DNA from 2 places in the Variovorax sp. P1_G12 genome. Region 1 is predicted to be linked to the other one. Evidence: predicted binding sites of a transcription regulator. Region 1 holds the regulator's gene; the other holds the start of a gene.
What was found. The regulator FliA, encoded in region 1, starts transcription of late flagellar genes. The targets are predictions, from matches to a motif close to CTAAAGTTTNNNNNNNNNNNGCCGNTA.

Region 1 (5,767 bases):
TCGCCGCACTGATGCGGGCCCCCGCCGATCAGAAACTGTGGCGCAGCCCCAGGTCGTAGCCGTTCGCGCTGCGGTTGGGTTCGGTGACGGCGCCGTTCAATCCCACCGCCGAGCCGCCGCTGTTGTTGAGGTGCGAGTAGGTGGCATAGGCCACCGTGCGCTTCGAGAAGCTGTACACGTACCCCAGCGACAGCTTCATCGCCGCCGGGTCGCCCTCGGCGTCAGTGCCGTAGCGCGACCACGCAAACTTGATCTGGTTGCCGCCGACCGGAACGATCATGCCGAGGACATAGCCCGTGGCCGTGACCGGCACGAAGCTGTCGACCTTGTCGCGGTAGTAGCCGGCCGAGACCTCGACGAGCTTGAAATCGTAGGTCGCGCCGACATTGGCCACGGTGATGTTGCCATTGGTCTGCGTGCGCAGGTAGTCGGTGCGGCCCTTCGCGACGGCGATCGAGAACGGACCCGACCCCCAGCCGATGCGGCCGCTGTAGCCGGTGCCATCGTCCGAGGTCGGCAAGTGCGAGTCGTTGTCGCCCATGAAGTACTGCACCTCGCCGAAGAAGCCGCCCAGGCCCGGCGGCAGGTAGTAGCCGACCATGTTCGAGACCCGCGTGGAGGTCGGGCCGGCGATCGATCCGACCTGCGGCTGGATGGTGCCGACGCCGTTGTTGTCGAACGGGTCGACGTCGGTGCGGTTGCGGTAGTGCGCCGCGAAGTCGCGGCCCAACCGCAGTTCGCCCCAGAGGTCGATCAGGCTGACCGTGGCGCGGCGGTTGAAGCTCAAGGCGTCGGCCGATGTGGCGCCGTTCGGCTGGTTGTTGGTGTTGCCGGCGACCCCGGTGCCGGTATCGATGGCGACGCCGGATTCGAGCCAGAAGCCCGCCCCCAGGCCGCCGCCCAGGTCCTCGATGCCACGGACACCGAACCGCGAGGCCGAATTGCCGCTGCTGTACAGAGAGCTGCGGTGGGAGATGCTGCCGCTGCCGTAGCCGAGCACCGCATCGGCGACGCCGAACAGCGTGACGCTGCTGCCGGTGACCGGGCCCTGCCCGGTGCTCGACTGCGCGCTGGCGAGGCCCGCAACGCAGAACGCGCCCAGTGCGAGGGTCGCCGACCTGGCCAACGTGACTCTTCTCATCTCGTTCTCTCCTCTGCGCATTGCGCTGCCGCTCCGCGCGAGATGATAGACGAGGCCGAAGCGAGGGCCGCGCCCGGCCCTACAGCAGGTCCTTCAGGCGCGCCCGCAGCCGGCTGATCGCCTGGCTGTGCAGCTGGCAGACCCGGCTCTGGCTCACTTCGAGAATGGCGCCGATCTCGCGCAGGTTCAGCTCTTCCTCGTAGTAGAGGTTCAGCAGCAGCTGGTCGCGCTCCGGCAGCGCCGTGATCGCATCGATCAGCTGATGGCGCAGGCCGCTCTCGAGCAGCTGCGCCAGCGGGTCGTCGTTCGCGCCCTGCCCCTTGCGCGCCTCCTGCGCATGCAGGTCGAGAAAGGGGTTCTCCGATTCGCCCTTCGCGAAGTCCTCGACGTAGACCAGCTGGCAGCCCTGGATCTCCTGCAGCAGCGACTGGTAGGCCTCCAGGTCGATCTTGAGCTCCTTCGCGATCTCGCCCTCGGTGGGCGAGCGGCCGAGCCGGTGCTCGAGCGCGTGGATCGCCTTTTCGACCCTACGCGCCGACTGGCGCAGGCCGCGCGAGCCCCAGTCGCTGGCGCGCAGCTCGTCGAGCATCGCGCCGCGGATGCGCTGGCTGACGAAGGTCTCGAACTGCGCGCCCTTGTTGTCCTGGTAGCGGCTCGATGCGTCCAGCAGGCCCAGCATGCCGGCCTGGATCAGGTCGTCGAGCTCGACGCTCGCGGGCAGCTTGGCGATCATCTGCAGCGCGATGCGGCGCACCAGCGGCTGATGCTGCTCAAGCAGGTGGGACTTCTCAATGGTGCCCTGTGCGGTGTACACGTCCGGTCCTTTGTTGCATGTGCGTTGTTCGGTTCATCGTGCTCAGGCCACGGCCGCGCTCTGCGCCGGCGTCGCCCTCACCCATGGCGGGTCGACGCGCGGGCCCTGCGGCGGGACCGCGACCGACCGCCCGCCGGGCGCAGCGGGCCGCCAGGGCCAGCCGCCCATGTCGACCGCGATGCGGCGGAAGTCCACCGCCGCCGGGCTGGCCGGAAAGGCCTCCACCACGGTCTGCCGCAGCCGCCGCGCGTCCGCCAGGTGCGGATCGGCCCGCACCCAGCCGGCCGCCTCCAGCGATACCGCGAGGTAGCGGCTGCCGGTGTTGGCCAGGTTGGTGGTGATCCGCTGCGCCTCTTCGGCGCCGGCGACGCCATCGACGAGGAAGCGCAGCTGCTTCAACCCATGCGCGTAGTGCAGCCGCTTGATGCCCGCGTAGGCCGAGGTGATGGATGCGGCGCTCGGCTGCAGCACCAGCAGCAGTTCGTCGGCCAGCCGGGCCAATGCCGACAGCCGGCCCTCGGCGTCGATCTGCGCTGCGACCAGCACCACGCCGCCGCGGCACAACAGGCGCGGGTCGATCTCCGCGTGCCGATCGCCGAGCGGCGCCGGCAGCACGCCGACGCCGCAGTCGGCACGCGCGACCGCGCCCTCGCAGGCCAGCCGGCGGTCGGCCACGTCGGCCAGGTCGCCGAGCGGATCGATGGCCCAGGCGGCGCAGATCGCCGCCGCCGTGCCGCCGTACTCGTCGAGCACCAGCACGTCCTTGCCCTGGTGGACCAGGGCCGCGCCGAGGTTCATGGTGGCCGCGGCGGCGCACTCGCCGGGCCCCATGCCCGCGACGGCAATGACGCGCGTGGGCGTGTGCGCCAGCAGGCGCCGCAACCCGTCTGCCTGATCTGCAACCAGCTTGGTCATGTCTTGCTCCTCAACCGTGCTGCTCGAGCGCCCTGGGCTGCTGCGTCGGCGCGGTGGACTCGGTGCCGAGCGCCTCGAGCAGCATGAAGAGCTTGCCGACGCCGACATACAGCGCATTGCCCGACAGCGGCCGGCTCGATCGCGCCGGCCGCCCGGTGAGCTGGTTCAGCAGCGTGCGGGTGCGGTCGGCCCATTCGCCCTTTGCATGCAGAAGGCGCCAGACCGTGGTGGTCACCTGGCCGGCGATCAGCAGGCGCTTCATCATGTCCGGGTCGCCCAGCTCGCCCATGCCGCCCACCAGCTGCACGCCCTGCCGGATGAGGCGGAAACAGGGGTCGGCGTCGGCCGCCCAGGCCTGCCATTGGGCCAGCTGGCGCGCCGGCACCTCGCCGCCGATGTTCGACAACAGGTAACCCTGGGCCAGGATCTTCTGGCCGCGCTCGTCCAGCACGCGCGTGACCACGCAGCGCAGCACCGGCAGCGCATCCTTGTCGACGACAGCCGTCGGGCCCAGGCGAAGCAGCACCTCGGCATGGGCCTCGCACTGCAGCGCGGGCTTGCCGCGGAACACGGCCGCCCGGGTCGCGCCGAATTCGAAGCGCAGCCGCGCCAGCGTGCTCGGCGCCTCCGAGGCGGGGTCGATCACCGCGGTCGCGCCCGGCGCGCGCGCCAGCCATCGCTGTCCCTGGACTTGCCATTCGGCGATCAACTCGACGCCCGGCAACCGGGGCAGCACGTGCACCAGCGTGCGGCCGAGCGACTGCTGGCGCAGCCACTGGACCTGCCGCAGCCCCGGCTTGCGCCTGGCGTCGGGGCCGCCGCGCACTGCCGCGGTCGACAGCCACTGGTTGGGTGCCGCGAGCGGCAGGCCGCTGCGATCGGACAGCAGCAGGCTGCTCTGGCATTCGTAGGCGTCGCCGCCTTCGTTCGAGCGCAGACCGACTTGGCCCGACAGGGCCAGCACATGGGTGTCGCAGCCGGCCACGACCTCGCTGCGCGCCTGCACCAGCAGGTCGTCCAGCACCGACTTGTGGCCGATCGCCTCGTCGCCCGCGTTGCGCCACAGGCGGCGCGCGTTCTCGAAGCCGATCTGCGCCCCGGCCAGCGCGCCGGCGGCGGTCGCGAGCTCCTGCGCGTCGTGCGCCATGGCGCGGATGAGGTTCTGGTATTGCAGCCGCAGCCGGTCGGCCTCGGCCTGTGCCTGCACGACCAGGGCCTGTGGCACCGCGCCCGCGGGTTCATCCTGCATGTCGGCCTCGGCCGGCACGAACAGCGGGTTGTGGCGGCGCGGCTGGAACACGCTGTCGACCAGTTGCGAGCGGTCGGCGAGCATCAGGTTCTCCGGCACCTTCTGGCCGCTCGAGATGTAGTGCACCGGCAGCCGGTGGCGGATCACGGTGTCGATCAGCGCGCCCGGATGCGTGGCCTCGTCGACCTTGGTGAAGATGCAGCCCGCCAAGTCGTTGCCGCCGCCGCCGTTGCGATAGGCGTGCACGACTTCGTTGAGCGTGTCGCCGTGGCTGGTCGCGTTGAGCAGCAGCAGCCGCTTGACCGGACGGTGGCTGTTGCACAGCATCGCGATCTGGTCCGACACCGAGCGGTCGCGCTGGCTCATGCCGACCGTGTCGATCAGCACCATGTGCTTGTCGCGCAGGTCCTGCAGCACCAGGTGCAGGTCGGCCGCATCCTTGACCGCGAACACCGGCACGTCGAGGATCTGGCCGTAGATGCGCAACTGCTCGTAGGCGCCGATCCGGTAGCTGTCGGTGGTCACCAGGGCCAGCTTGTCGGCGCCGAAGCGCATCACGCAGCGCGCCGCCAGCTTGGCGGTGGTGGTGGTCTTGCCGACGCCGGTCGGGCCCATCAGCGCGTAGACGCCGCCTTGCGCGAGCAGCGCATCCTCGTCCTCGTACACCGGCACCGCGCGGATCAGCTCGGCCCGCGCGAAGGCCATGCCCTGCGCATAGGTCTGGCCGGTCGGCAGTTTCTCCAGCATGGCCTTCGACAGGCGGGCGCTGAAGCCGGCGCCGAGCAGCGTGCGCAGCAGGCGGCCGCGCACCGGGTCCTGGCGCTGGCGGTCGTTCCACACCACGCTGGCGAGCTGCTCCTCGAGCATGCCGCGCATCGAGTGGAGTTCGTTCAGGACGACGTCGGTCGGGGCCGCCGGGGCGGCGGCCACAGCGGCCGGGGCCGAAGCCGGGGCCGCGGCTGGCACTGCCGCCGGCATCAGCATCGCCGGTGCGACCGGCGCCGGCATCGGTGCCGGCGCAGCAGGCGGCGCCTTGGCGGCCACCAGCGGCGCGGCACTCGCCACCGCCTGGGTCACGTCGCCCTCGGCCATGGCGACGATCTCGACGCCCTCGGGAATCACGCGATGGTTCAGCACGATGGCTTCGGCGCCGAGCGCCTCGCGCACCAGCCGCAGGGCCTCGCGGCTGGTGGCGGCCACGAATTTGCGGGCCGTGGCCCGCACGTCTGTAGAAATGCTCAAACTCTTCCTCCGATGGTGGCGGTGATCTTGATGTTGCGAGAGTCAGGGATCTCCGCGTGGGAGAGCACCTTCAACTGGGGCAGGCTGCGGCGCAGGAAGCGCGACAGCAGCACGCGCAGCGCGTGCTGCACGACCAGCACCGGCGCCAGGCCCATCTGCTCCTGGCGCACGATGGCGGCCTGGGTCTGGCGCAGCAGGTTGTCGGCGAGGCCGGGCTCGATGCCGCTGCTGCTGGTCATGGCCTGCTGCAGCACGCTGTCGAGCGAGCCGTCCAGGCCGATGACCTGGAGTTCGGCATCGCCGGGGAAGAGCTGCTGGGTGATGGCGCGGCCGAGCGCCAGCCGGACCAGCGTCGTCAGCTCGGTCGCGTCCTTCACGGTCGGCGCGTGCTCGGCCATGACGTCGA
Region 2 (5,767 bases), on a different contig from region 1:
GGGTTTGCGAAGGACGACAGCACGACCTGGCCCATCAGCTTGGACTGCTCGTTGGAATACTTGCCGGTGATGGTGCCGTCCGGATTGATCGAGAACGAGGTCAGCACGCCCGAGGTGTAGCCGTCCTGGCTCAGCTTGCTCATGCCGTTGGCGGTGCCGAACTGCGTCGTGCCGCTGAGGTCGACTTTGATGTTGACCGGCGACGAGCCGTTGGCGAAATTCAGCGCCGGCAGCGTGATCGCGCCGCCCACGGGTGCCGTGAGGTTGCCGTTGGTGTCGAAGGTCATATTGGACAACGCGGCACCGCCGTTGATCGGCGCGCCGTCGGCCGTTCCGTAGACGCTCCAAGCATTGGCACCGGTCTTCACGAAATAGACCGACAGGTCATGCGCATTGCCCAGCGAGTCGTAGATCGGGCCGGCGGCGTTGGAATAGTTGAAGGTCGCCGAATCGGTGGCGTTGAACGGCGTCTTGATCGGCACCGTGTTGCGCGCATCGAGATTGAACTCGGCGTCGACGCCGGTGGTCGCATTCGGCGTCATGGCCTGAGTCGGGATCTGGATCGCCGACGGCGTGCCGCCGTTGATGCCGCCGCTGGCGTTGACGCCGTAGCCGGTCAGGCGCAGGCCGCCAGCGTTGACGATGTAGCCGTCCTTGTCCTTGGTGAACTGGCCGTTGCGCGAGTACATGACTTCGCCGCTGGTGCTGGTCATTCGGAAGAAGCCGTCGCCGCTGAGGATCGCGACGTCCAAGGGTCGGCTGCTGGTCTGCGTCACGCCCTGCGTGAAGTTCTGCACCACGCCGGACACCGAGGCACCGAGCCCGATCCGGGAACCCGCATAGATGTCCTGGAAGGTCGCGGCCGCCGACTTGAAGCCGATGGTGCCCGAGTTGGCGATGTTGTTGCCGATCACATCGAGGTTCGCGGCGGCCACGCCGAGCCCGCTGACGCCTTGGGAAAAGCTCATGATGAATCCTTGGTTCGAAGCATTGAAGAGAAGGCCCGCGGCCGGAAAGCCGCCGGCGGAGGAAAGCGCGCGACGGTCCTCAGAGGAACATCCGCACGTCGGACAGCCCGATGCTCTGGCCCGATGCCAGTTCGAGAGTGACGCCGCCGGCGCCCTGCTTGACCGCTGCCACCTGCGCAAAGGTCAGCGCCGTGGCCTGGACGGCGGTGCCGCCGTTGCTGGCGGCCACGGCAAACTTGTAGCTGCCCGCCGGCACCACGTTGCCGGCGTCGTCCTTGCCGTCCCAGGTGGCGGCGTTGACGCCTTCGGTCATCGAGCCGGCCTCGATCGTGCGCACGGTCTTGCCGGTGGCGTCGACGATCTTGATCTGCACATCGCCGGCCGAGCCGGGCAGCTGGACCGCGAAGGCCTGCACCGCCGGATCCTTGCCCTCCTCGGGCGCCTTGGTGGCGAGGGTGTTGCCGGGCGACAGCACGCTGTAGCCGATCAGCGAGGCGGCCTGCAGCACCTGGTTGGAGCCGGTCTGGCTCACCAGGCCCGACAGCGTGCTGTTGAGCTTCTCGATGCCGCTCACCGTGCTCATCTGCGCCAGCTGCGAAGTCAGCTCGGCGTTCTGCATCGGGCTGAGCGGGTCCTGGTTGTTGAGCTGCGTGACCAGCAGCTTGAGAAAGCGCTGCTCGCTGTCGGCATTGGAGGCGCCGGCGGTGCCAGCCGCTGCGCTGGCTGCATTGGCGCCGGAAATGGAAGAGGTATCGGAGATGGCCATGGGAGCTTTCTGGGATGTTGTTTACTGGCCGACGGTCAGCGTCTTGAGCATCAGCGTCTTGGCGGTGTTGAGGACCTCGACATTGGCCTGGTAGCTGCGCGAGGCCGAGATCATGTTGGTCATCTCCTCGACCACGTTGACGTTGGGCATCGCGACGTAGCCGTCGGCATTGGCGTGCGGGCTCCGGGGGTCGAAGACCAGCTTCGCGGGCGCCGAGTCCTCGATCACGCCGGCGACCTTGACGCCGCCGATGTCCTGCCGGCCCGAGGCCGCGACCTCGAACACCACCTGCTTGGCGCGGTAGGGCTGGCCGTCGGGGCTGGCCGCGCTCTCGGCATTGGCGAGGTTGCTCGCGGTCACGTTCATGCGCTGCGATTGCGCGGCCATGGCGGAACCCGCCACGTTGAAGATGTTCATGGAAGTGCTGGGAAACGGCATGGCGTTCTTTCCTCTTCCTACTGCTGCACAGCGGCCAGCAGCGTCTTGATCTTGGCGCCGATCACCGTCAGGTTGGACTCGTAGCGCAGCGCGTTGTCGGCGAAGTTGATGCGCTCGGCATCCATCTCGACGCTGTTGCCGTCGATGCTCGACTGGCTCGGCACGCGGTAGAGCAGATCCTGGTCGGGCATCGCCTTCGCCTCGCCGGCCATGTGGCGCGACGAGGTGGTCACGAGCGCAAAGGACTGCGACTGCCGTCCCTGCTCCACGGCCTGCGTCAGCCGGCTCGCGAAATCGAAATCGCGCGCCTTGTAGTTCGGCGTGTCGGCGTGGGCGATATTGGCGGCCAGCACCTCCTGGCGCTGGGCCCGCAGATTGAGAGCCTCGCGGTTGAAGCTGAGTGCCGCATCGAGCTTGTCGATCATGTGGTTCCATCGGTTGGCATCGCGTCCGCACAAGACGGCATGGCGACAGATGGAAAGCGAGTCTATGCACGCATCGCGTTTGCAATGGGCTGAACAAAGGGGCATTTCGCCGGTACTTCGCGCCATCGCCTCGAGGGATCGATTCCTAGAATCACCTGGCGCCGGTGCGCTTCCCTCTCTTCAAGCACCTGCGCGTCTGCGAGAGACCGCCCATGCCACAACGCCCATCCTGGAAACGCCTTTCGCGCATCGTGCTGCCCGGCCTGATGGCACTCGCGGGCGCTTCGCCCGCAGCGGCAGCGCCCGCGCTGCCCGAGGGCGCGCGGTCCGCGATCGACCAGCTGCTGCACAAGCAGACCACCGGCCTGCCCGGCAAGGTCACGTTCAGCGTGAAGCTCGCGGGCGCGCTGCCGGCCTGCGAGGACTTCGAGGCCTTCCTGCCCAACGGCACGACGCCCCGGGGACGAATCTCCATCGGCCTGCGCTGCCGCGGCGACAGCGCCTGGACCCGGTTCGTGCCGGCCCAGGTCGCCGTCGAGGGCCGCTACTACGCCGCCGCGCGCGCGATCGAGGCGGGCGAGGCCCTGGGCGCCGCCGACGTGGTCGAGCGCAGCGGCGATCTCGGCGACCTGCCGCGCTCGGTGATCACCGACGCCTCGGCGCTGCAGGGCGTGGTGGCCGCCAACCGCATCGCCGCCGGCGCGCCGCTGCGCAGGGAGCTGATGCGCGGCGTGGTCGTGATCCAGCAGGGCCAGACGGTGCAGCTGGTGGCGCAAGGCCAGGGTTTCACGGTCAGCACCGAAGGCAAGGCCATGACCCGGGCCGAGGTCGGCGCGACCGTACAGGCCAAGACCCGCGACGGCCGCCTGCTCACCGGCGTGGCAGCCGAGGACGGGCAGATCCGGCTGGCCCAGTAGATGGCCCCCACGCTCCCCCACTGCGTGTGGGTCGCTGCCCCCCGAGGGGGCCGCAGGCCGCCTTGGGGCGGCCCGGCGCCGGCCTGGATGGCCCCCACGCTCCCCCACTTCGTGTGGGTCGCTGCCCCCGAGGGGGCCGCAGGCCGCCTTGGGGCGGCCCGGCGCCGGCCTGGATGGCCCCCACGCTCCCCCACTTCGTGTGGGTCGCTGCCCCCGAGGGGGCCGCAGGCCGCCTTGGGGCGGCCCGGCGCCGGCCTGGCCCCGGCCTGGGGGCCCGCCTGGTTTTCCATATGGGCTGCCGATCGAAATTTGTGCAAACTTCAGCCTAAAGTTCTTGCTGCGTCCGCCGATATACGGGTCAGCCCATTGAGGAATCATCTTGAAAATCGATCCCCCCGGCCCCTCGGCCACGCCTTTCAACCGCCCGGCCAAGGCGGCTGCCGCCTCCAAGAGCGGTGTCGCCAGCGCCGCGGCGCCGGTCACGGGACAGGTTCACGCCATGCCCAGCGCGCCCGGTGGCAGTGACTTCGACGCTGCCCGCGTCGCGGCGATCCGCGAGGACATCCGCGCCGGTCGCTACGAGGTCCACCCCGAGCGGATCGCCAGCGGCCTGCTGGCCAGCGTGCGCGACCTGCTCGACCCTGGCCTGAAGCCATGAACACCATGCTGCTCTACCTGCACGCAGAAAAATCCTGCGTCGAGGAGTTCCTGGGCGTCCTCGACCAGGAAGAGCAAGCCATGGCGAATGCCCGCTTTGGCGAACTGCCCGCGCTCACCGAACAGAAAGTCGCGCTGCTGGACCGCATGGCCACGCTGGACCGCCAGCGCGAAACCGCACAGGTGGCGCTGGGATTCGAACCCGGACCGGACGGCGCCGATGCGGCCGCGGCGGCCGCCGGCGAGCCCACGCGCCAAGCCTGGGTCTGCCTGCTGGCGCTGGCCGATGAGGCCAAGGCACGCAATCTGCGCAACGGCTCGATGGTGCACTCACACCTCGATTTCACGCAGCGCGCCCTGCACTTCCTGCAATCGAGCGTCCAGCTGTTCTATGGCCCGGACGGTGCTCGCAAGACGGCGAGCGGCGGCGGCAACCGCCTCGCCCTGGGGTAGCGTCCTGGTCTTGGGGGCAGCGCCCCCACGCAGTGAGGGAGCGGAGGGCAATATCGCTATTTATTGGGATTCAGCAGGGCCTTCTCGCCGGTCGCGTGGCGGGAATAGACCGCGATCCGGTCCAGGCTCAGCGCCTCGACCAGCGAGAGCTCCGCGGTGTAGCGGCTCGCAAACGTGGTCTTGAGCTCGGCCGCCACGCGCGCCTTGAGCTTCGCCGCCCCGTCGGCCCCGATCTTCTGCAGGAACGGGAACAGCAGCCAGCCGCCCATGCCCCACGCCATGCCGAAGCCGCGCGTGAACTCGGTCGGCCCGCGGTCGAGGCCCCCGTAGATGTAGACCTGCTTGTGGATGGGAGAACCATAGCGGCTGTACTCGACCGCGGTCTTGTTCAGCGCCGCTTCCATGCAGGTCAGGATCTGGCCCGCCAGCGTGCCGCCGCCGATGGCGTCGAAGGCCAGGGTGGCGCCGGTGGCGACCAGCGCATCGGTCAGCTCCTGCATGAAGGTCGGCGAGGCGGCATTGCACACGTACTTGGCACCGAGCGCGCGCAGGATGTCTTCCTGCTCCTTCTTGCGCACGATGTTCACCAGGGCGATGCCGTCCTTCAGGCAGATCCGGTTCAGCATCTGGCCGAGATTGGAGGCCGCGGCCGTGTGCACCAGCGCCTTGTGGCCCTCGCGCCGCATGGTCTCGACCATGCCGAGCGCGGTGAGCGGGTTGACGAAGGCGGACGCGCCCTCGGCCGGGGTCGTGCCTTCGGCCAGCGGCATGCACTGGGCGGCGGCGATGCAGCGGTACTGCGTGTACATCGCGCCGCCGAGCACCGCCACGGTCTTGCCGAGCAGCGCCTGGGCCTCCGGCGAGGCACCGGCGGCCACGACCACGCCGGCACCCTCGTTGCCGATCTGCATCGACTGGTCCAGGCGTCCGGCCACGCTCTTCCTCGCGGCCTCCGGAATGCTGGCGGTGACGACCGGCCTCGACGCCGTGCCCGACGCCTTGGCCGTGCGCAGGTCCGCGGCGCCGAACAGCAGGCCAAGGTCCGACGGATTCATGGGTGCGGCCTCGACCCGTACGATCACTTCGTGGGCGGCGGGCTGGGGGATCGCCTCCTCGTTCAGGGACAGCGTCAGTTCGCCGTTG

Region 2: flgM (flagellar biosynthesis anti-sigma factor FlgM) is a predicted target of FliA. The motif match lies at 3,840-3,866, and genes of this name have one in related genera.

The regions. Positions count from the first base shown of each region.
Region 1 covers NZ_JBFUBW010000023.1:77,621-83,387, forward strand. The annotation lists gene AC1D2O_RS24360 (DUF2238 domain-containing protein) at 1-59, shown strand, start outside; gene AC1D2O_RS24365 (porin) at 29-1,141, opposite strand; gene AC1D2O_RS24370 (RNA polymerase sigma factor FliA) at 1,221-1,955, opposite strand; gene AC1D2O_RS24375 (MinD/ParA family ATP-binding protein) at 1,998-2,870, opposite strand; gene flhF (flagellar biosynthesis protein FlhF) at 2,881-5,361, opposite strand; gene flhA (flagellar biosynthesis protein FlhA) at 5,358-5,767, opposite strand, start outside.
Region 2 covers NZ_JBFUBW010000019.1:120,296-126,062, reverse strand. The annotation lists gene flgE (flagellar hook protein FlgE) at 1-968, opposite strand, end outside; gene AC1D2O_RS21930 (flagellar hook assembly protein FlgD) at 1,048-1,734, opposite strand; gene flgC (flagellar basal body rod protein FlgC) at 1,756-2,151, opposite strand; gene flgB (flagellar basal body rod protein FlgB) at 2,190-2,597, opposite strand; gene flgA (flagellar basal body P-ring formation chaperone FlgA) at 2,810-3,514, shown strand; gene flgM (flagellar biosynthesis anti-sigma factor FlgM) at 3,894-4,172, shown strand; gene AC1D2O_RS21905 (flagella synthesis protein FlgN) at 4,169-4,624, shown strand; gene AC1D2O_RS21900 (zinc-binding dehydrogenase) at 4,681-5,767, opposite strand, start outside.